3 regions of the Arsenicicoccus sp. UBA2120 genome follow, and region 1 is predicted to be linked to each of the others. Evidence: predicted binding sites of a transcription regulator. Region 1 holds the regulator's gene; each other region holds the start of a gene.
The links. Region 1 encodes LexA, which represses DNA repair genes until DNA is damaged. Its sites were predicted from a motif close to TCGAACANNTGTTCGA; they were not measured.

Region 1 (2,266 bases):
AAGGGAGATCGGCCCGATCAGGACGCCGGCACGACCAGGGTCTGGCCGGTCATGATCTGGTCGTTCTGCAGGTGGTTGGCCTTGACGAGGCGCAGGACGGCGTCGTCCGTGCGGACGCCGGGCATCTCACGGGCCGCGATCTCGGACAGGCTCTGGCCGCCCTCGACGGTCACGACGTGCGCGGCCGTGCCGGCGGGCGCCGCGGTGGCCAGCGACGACCAGGCGGAGAACGCCGCGACGGCGACGAGCACCGCCACGGTGAGGGTCATCGCGAGCCGCCCGCGCCGCGTGAAGCGCAGGCGACGGGGTGCACGGGCCGGGACGGCATCGCCGGTCGGCACCAGGTGCAGTCGGGGACGGCCGGGCACACGTGCCGGGGCGATGGTGTCGTCCCACGCAACAGCTGCACTCATTGGGTCCTCCTTCTCGACGAGCCGGGGTGGCTCGCTCATCCGTTCGATAGAACGCTTGTACGAAAGTACAGCATCCCCGGGGCTGATGTGAAGACTCGCGTCGAACGAGTGTTTGAAACACGCCTTCGACCCCGGTAGCCTTGGTGGCCACGGGAGATACTCAACCAGGCACCACTGACACACCCCCCGCCCCGAGTGTCTCCACCGCACATCACTGCAGGTCAGGGGCCCTGCCGGCATCGAGGGAGCGAGCACGATGGCCAAGGTCACCAACCTGCCGGAGCGCGACGGCGGGCAGCGCCTCACCGTCCGCCAGCGCAAGATCCTGGAGTTCATCCGCGACACGGTCGAGCGCCGGGGCTACCCGCCGAGCATCCGCGAGATCGGCGACGCCGTGGGTCTCGCCAGCGTCAGCAGCGTCTCGCACCAGCTGCAGACCCTCGAGCGCAAGGGCATGCTGCGCCGCGACCCCAACCGCCCCCGAGCCATCGAGGTCGTCTCCCCGGACTGGGCTCCCGAGGCGTTCCACACCGACGCCGACGACAGCACCGACGTGACGGGCACGCGCGACCAGCGGCCCCAGGCGTCATACGTGCCCGTCCTCGGTCGGATCGCCGCCGGTGTCCCGATCACGGCGGAGGAGGTCGTCGAGGACGTCTTCCCGCTCCCCCGCCAGGTCGTGGGCGAGGGCCAGCTGTTCCTGCTCAAGGTGGTCGGGGACTCCATGGTCGATGCCGCCATCTGCGACGGCGACTGGGTCGTCGTGCGCCAGCAGCCCGACGCCGACAACGGCGACATCGTCGCCGCGATGATCGACGGCGAGGCCACGGTCAAGACCTTCAAGCGCAAGCTCGGTCACCCGTGGCTGCTCCCGCACAACCCCGCCTTCGAGCCGATCGACGGCAAGCAGGCGACGATCCTCGGCAAGGTCACGGCGGTGCTGCGCTCCGTCTGAGCGCGCAACCGTCGGACCTCGCCGAGGGTGTCGAGGGTCAGACCACCGGCGTCAGCGACGCGGGCCGTAGGGGTCGCGGTCGGCCCGGTCGTTGACGAACGCGCCCGGTCGATAGCTCACGAAGGCTGCGCCGGCCAGGTTCGCCGCCTCGGCGACCCGCTGCAGCGACCGAGGCCTCACGGCGCCGGTCCATCGACCGGTGTCGAGGCGTTCCTGCATCGCCTGCACCGCGGCGACGTTCTCGGCAGGCGTGAACGTGCAGTGCCCCGTGCGCTGCACGTAGGCCTGGCGCAAGAGCGCGCCGGAGCCGGCTCGCTTCACCTTCGTCGCGTACTCGCTCGTGTACTCCACCGGCGCGGCCGGGTCCGCCACCGTGTGCATCGTCAGCACCGGCACGCGCAGCCGGCCGGTCGGGGCGGACGTGCGCTTCAGCCAGGTCACCGCCGCGGGATCGGCCGTCACGTCGGCGTCGCTGGTGATCTGCCGCAGGTCCTGCTTGAGGTCGAGGCCCGCCGAGCGATAGAGCCGAGCCACGTTGCCCGCCTGGTCGCTGCGGCGCAGGAGCCGGGCGTAGTCGACCCCCTTGTTCCACCCGCTGTCCCCGCCCGAGACCTCCTGGATGTCGACGCGCCGCGTCATCATCATCGTCAGCGACCCGATCAGGTAGGTGTACTGCGCCTGCTCGACGGCCACGGCGTCGCGCGCCTTGGGCGGGGTGGCACCTGTCGCCCACGTCGGCATGTTCATCAGGGATGCGGCGAGCGCGATCCGGGCGCGTCCCTGCGGGGTGGCCTGGGCCGCCTTGACGGCGTCGACCAGCCGCTGGGCGTTGGCCGCCGCCTCCTCCACGGACGCGAACTTCGTGAGCCGCACGTCCTCGCCGGGCAGCAGCAGGGAG
Region 2 (2,266 bases), on a different contig from region 1:
CGAAGCCGAGGTATCGAGGGCGGCGGACCATCGTCGCGATCCCCGTGAAGACCTGGCGCACACCTCCCGAGTGCCGGGCCGCGGGCGGCAGCGACTCCGGGACGACGAAGAACACGGCCAGCGCCAGCACCGCCGTCGCGACCGTGATCACCGTGAAGACCAGCCGCCAGTCGCCCAGCGCCAGCACGACGCCGCCGAGGGACGGCGCGAGCACCGGCGACACCCCCGTGATCATCATCATGTAGTTCATGAAGCGGGTGGTCTCGTCGCCCTCGCTCAGGTCGGAGATCATCGAGCGCGCGATGACGACCCCGGCCGCGCCGCTGAACCCCATGACGAAGCGGCACGCGACCAGGAGCTCGACCGTCGGCGCGAGCGTGCAGCCGAGGCTGGCGAGGAAGCAGACCAGCGAACCGACGAGCAGCGGTCTCCTGCGGCCGATCTGGTCCGAGAGCGGCCCGATGACGAGCTGCCCCACCCCCAGCCCCACCATGAACGCCGACAGCGTCAGCTGGATCATCGAGGCGGGCGCCGCCAGATCGCGCGACATCTGCGGGAAGGCCGCGAGGTACATGTCGGTCGCGAGCGGCGAGAGCCCCGCCAGCGCTCCGAAGATGAGCAGCAGCGGCACGGTGACGCGTCGTCGTTCCTGGGGCACGAGGGGGTCCGTCCTGTCGAGGTCGTCCCTCCAGCGTGAGGCGGATCGGCCGGGTGGCTCGTCGTCGTCCACCGATCGGGCCGTATGCCGGAAGCCCACCGTCACGGCGTGGTCGCCGCGAGGCGGCTCGGACCCGCGGGCTCCTGCGCGCTCACGCTGGCGGTGGCGCTCAGGGTGGCGAGGGTGTCTCGTGCTGCAGGGTGAGACGGGTGTGGCGACGCGAGACGTGGCGGCGGGGTGGTTGGGGTGTGCTCGGGCTGGCGAGGGTGTCTCGTGCTGCAGGGTGAGACGGGCGCGGTGACGGGAGACGGGTTCGGCGGCGCGAGACGGCGTGGCGTGAATGTGACTGTGGGTCAACGGGGTTCGACGGGCGGGGGTGCGGTGCGGGGTCGCCCGCGTGCGGGGGGTGAAAGTCCGCGCAGCCAGGTGACTGGATCTGTTGTTCCCAACACGCGTTCGATAGAATCAGGGCATGTCCTACCTCGAGGTGAGCGCCGCGTCCCAGGCCCTGCCGGGCCTGGTCGAGGTGGTGCGCACCCTGGTGGACGGGATGGGGCACGTGCAGACCGACGACCTGGCCGAGGTCGCCGCCCACGCCGGGGCGCTGCTGACCGCGGCGCGGGGCCTGGTGCTGTCGTGCGCGGACCAGGCCACCAGCCGCGGGACCGTCCGTGAGTCGGGGTCGGCGTCGACCGCGGCGTGGTTGACCGACCACGGGGCGGGCGTGACCCGGACCGAGTCGTTCCTGATGCGTCGCGCGCTGATGGCCTGCGACACGCCGGGGCTGGCGGCGCTGCGGGCGGGGTTGCTGTCCGGGCGGGTCACCCCGACCGACGCGGTGCACGCGGCGCGGGTGCACGCCGAGCTGGTCGGGGCCACGGACCCGGTCTGGCACGAGCAGGTCGCGGCGGGGGTCGCGGACCTGGCCGCCCGGGTGGACGCGCGCGCGGAGCTGGACGGGTTCCGGTTGATGATGCTGGCCCGGTACGCCACGGTCGCCGACCAGGAGCGCGCGGCCCGGCACGAGCAGTCCCGCCGGGGGGTGAGCACGTTCTCGGCGACCGGGGACGGGTTGTGGGCCTTTCGCGGGGTGGTGGGGGACGTGGACAAGGTCCGGTTGCAGGCCGCGTTGACGGCGTTCTCCGCGCCGCAGACCTCGACGTTGCCGGACGGGACGGTGGTGCGGGACGAGCGGACCGCGGCGCAACGACGTCTGGACGCGTTGCTGACCATCGTCGGGATCGCGGCGTCCTCAGGGGTGCGGGGGCCGATGGGCGCGACCGCGCGGGCGTCGTTGGTGCTGACCCCGGACGCGTTGCTGGAGCCGTGCGAGCACCGCGCCAAGGACGCGTTCGGGCTCTGGCGCCCCACGAGCACCGGTGGCGGGGGGCCGTGCGGGTGTCCGGTCCCGGCCGCGTGCGTCGATGACCTGGGCACGATCCTGGGGCCCCGCGCCGCGCGGGAGCTGACCTGCGGCGCTGACGTGACCCCGGTCTGGCTGGACCCGGCCGGTCGGCCCTTGGATGTGGGGCGCACCACTCGCCTGGCCACCGCCCGGCAGCGTCGCGCACTGGAGGTCCGTGACGGGGGGTGCAGCTTCCCCGGCTG
Region 3 (2,266 bases), on a different contig from region 1:
TTCATGTTTGCCAGGTGAGGGCAGGCTCATGCGGGAGGTTGGATGCGATCCATGTCATAGTCTGCGCGAGGTGTAACAGGTCACCCTGCGTACTCGTGCTGGTCACAGGCTCGGCGACTCCTGAGCGAACCGCGGCTTGCGTGACGCCGTTCGGGTGGCGAGTTGCACCTTCGTGACCTGAGCGACATGGTGTGCGGATGCGCCTGTCCGACCTCCGACGGCTCCTGGACGAGGAGTTCGGGCCCGGTTATGCCCCGACCGTGGCCGCCGACCACCGCATCTCCGGCCTCGGCAGCCGCACGGCGGACGAGGCCGTCGCCGACGGGGTCCAGCCACGCACCGTCTGGTTGGCCCTGTGCGACGACTTCGAGGTCCCGGAGTCCCGCCGGCTCGGACGCGATCGCCCGCTGCGGCGCGACGCACCGCTGGACTGACGCCCGCGAGCAGGTCGTATGCCGGGTCCCGCCGTCTCGGTAGGGTCGCCCCCATGACGACCGGCGCCGCATCCCGCACCACCCGACCGGACTGGGACGACTACTCCCTGGGGGTCGCGGACGCCGTCGCCGTGCGGGCCGACTGCCGACGTCGTCAGGTCGGGGCCGTCATCGTCTCGGAGGACCGCCGGATCATCTCGACCGGCTACAACGGCGCGCCCTCGGGGCACCCGGGCTGCCTGGACGGCCACTGCCCGCGCGGGCTGCTGACCTACGAGCAGACACGCGAGTTCACCGACTACGACACGGGCCCGGGCCGGTGCGTCGCCGTGCACGCCGAGGCCAACGCGCTGCTCTACGCCCGGGCGGACTGCCGCGGGGCGACGGCATACGTCACGGCCCGTCCGTGCCCGACCTGCCGCAAGCTCCTCGCCGGGGCCGGTGTGGTGCGCTCGCTGCACCGTGAGCCGGAGGGGCGCGTCATCGCGGACGACCTGTCCCGATCCATCGTGCTCTGACCGTCCCAGGGTCGCGCGACACGCAGCGCGCCAATGCCCGACATCGAAATTGTGTTCGGTAGAGTCATCCACAGGAGCTCCGGCCGAGCGCAGCATCGTCCACAGGTCGTCACGACCCAGGGAGGGTCTGTCAGTGGTGGCTCCTAGCGTCTGACCCGAGACATCAACCACGTCACGGGTTGCCGGTGGGCGCGATCCGACGAGAGACAAGGACAGCAGTCATGGCAGCAGTCACCCCCATCAAGGGTTCCAAGGCCCCGGCCGACCCCAAGGACGCGAAGTTCCAGGCGCTGTCCTCGGTCCTCGGGCAGATCGAGAAGTCGCACGGCAAGGGCGCGGTCATGCGCCTCGGCGACGACGTCCGGCCCCCGATCGAGGTCATCCCGACCGGGTCGATCGCCCTCGACGTGGCCCTCGGGATCGGCGGCCTCCCGCGCGGTCGTGTCATCGAGATCTACGGCCCCGAGTCCTCGGGAAAGACCACGGTCGCCCTGCACGCGGTGGCCAGCGCCCAGCGCAACGGCGGCATCGCCGCGTTCATCGACGCCGAGCACGCCCTCGACCCGGAGTACGCCAAGAAGCTCGGCGTCGACACGGATGCCCTGCTGGTGTCCCAGCCCGACACGGGTGAGCAGGCGCTGGAGATCGCGGACATGCTGATCCGCTCCGGCGCGCTCGACATCATCGTCATCGACTCCGTGGCGGCCCTGGTGCCCCGCGCCGAGATCGAGGGTGAGATGGGCGACAGCCACGTCGGCCTGCAGGCCCGCCTCATGAGCCAGGCGCTGCGCAAGATCACCGGTGCCCTGTCCACGAGCGGCACCACCGCGATCTTCATCAACCAGCTCCGCGAGAAGATCGGCGTCATGTTCGGCTCCCCCGAGACGACGACCGGTGGCAAGGCGCTGAAGTTCTACGCCTCGGTGCGCCTGGACGTCCGCCGCATCGAGACGCTCAAGGACGGCGCCGACGCGGTCGGCAACCGCACCCGCGTCAAGGTCGTCAAGAACAAGGTGAGCCCGCCGTTCAAGCAGGCCGAGTTCGACATCATCTACGGCGAGGGCATCTCGCGCGAGGGTGGCCTCATCGACATGGGGGTCGAGCAGGGCTTCGTCCGCAAGGCCGGCGCCTGGTACACCTACGAGGGCGACCAGCTCGGGCAGGGCAAGGAGAACGCCCGTCAGTTCCTCAAGGACCACCCCGAGGCCGCGGACGAGATCGAGCGCAAGATCAAGGAGAAGCTCGGCATCATCAAGCCGATCGATGCTCCCGTCTCCGAGATCCCCGCGGTCGAGCCCCCGGTCGAGTTCTGAG

Region 2: the regulator LexA is predicted to act here: its motif matches at 1,103-1,118, upstream of B2P18_RS17685 (HNH endonuclease signature motif containing protein).
Region 3: the regulator LexA is predicted to act here: its motif matches at 996-1,011, upstream of recA (recombinase RecA).

What each region holds. Positions count from the first base shown of each region.
Region 1 is NZ_DCYC01000073.1:110,764-113,029, forward strand. Features, by position in the region: gene B2P18_RS11815 (LysM peptidoglycan-binding domain-containing protein) at 18-413, opposite strand; gene lexA (transcriptional repressor LexA) at 670-1,368, shown strand; gene B2P18_RS11825 (alpha/beta hydrolase family protein) at 1,420-2,266, opposite strand, start outside.
Region 2 is NZ_DCYC01000103.1:28,016-30,281, reverse strand. Features, by position in the region: gene B2P18_RS17690 (multidrug effflux MFS transporter) at 1-658, opposite strand, end outside; gene B2P18_RS17685 (HNH endonuclease signature motif containing protein) at 1,131-2,266, shown strand, end outside.
Region 3 is NZ_DCYC01000083.1:34,179-36,444, forward strand. Features, by position in the region: gene B2P18_RS14195 (DUF3046 domain-containing protein) at 198-434, shown strand; gene B2P18_RS14200 (deoxycytidylate deaminase) at 488-952, shown strand; gene recA (recombinase RecA) at 1,174-2,265, shown strand.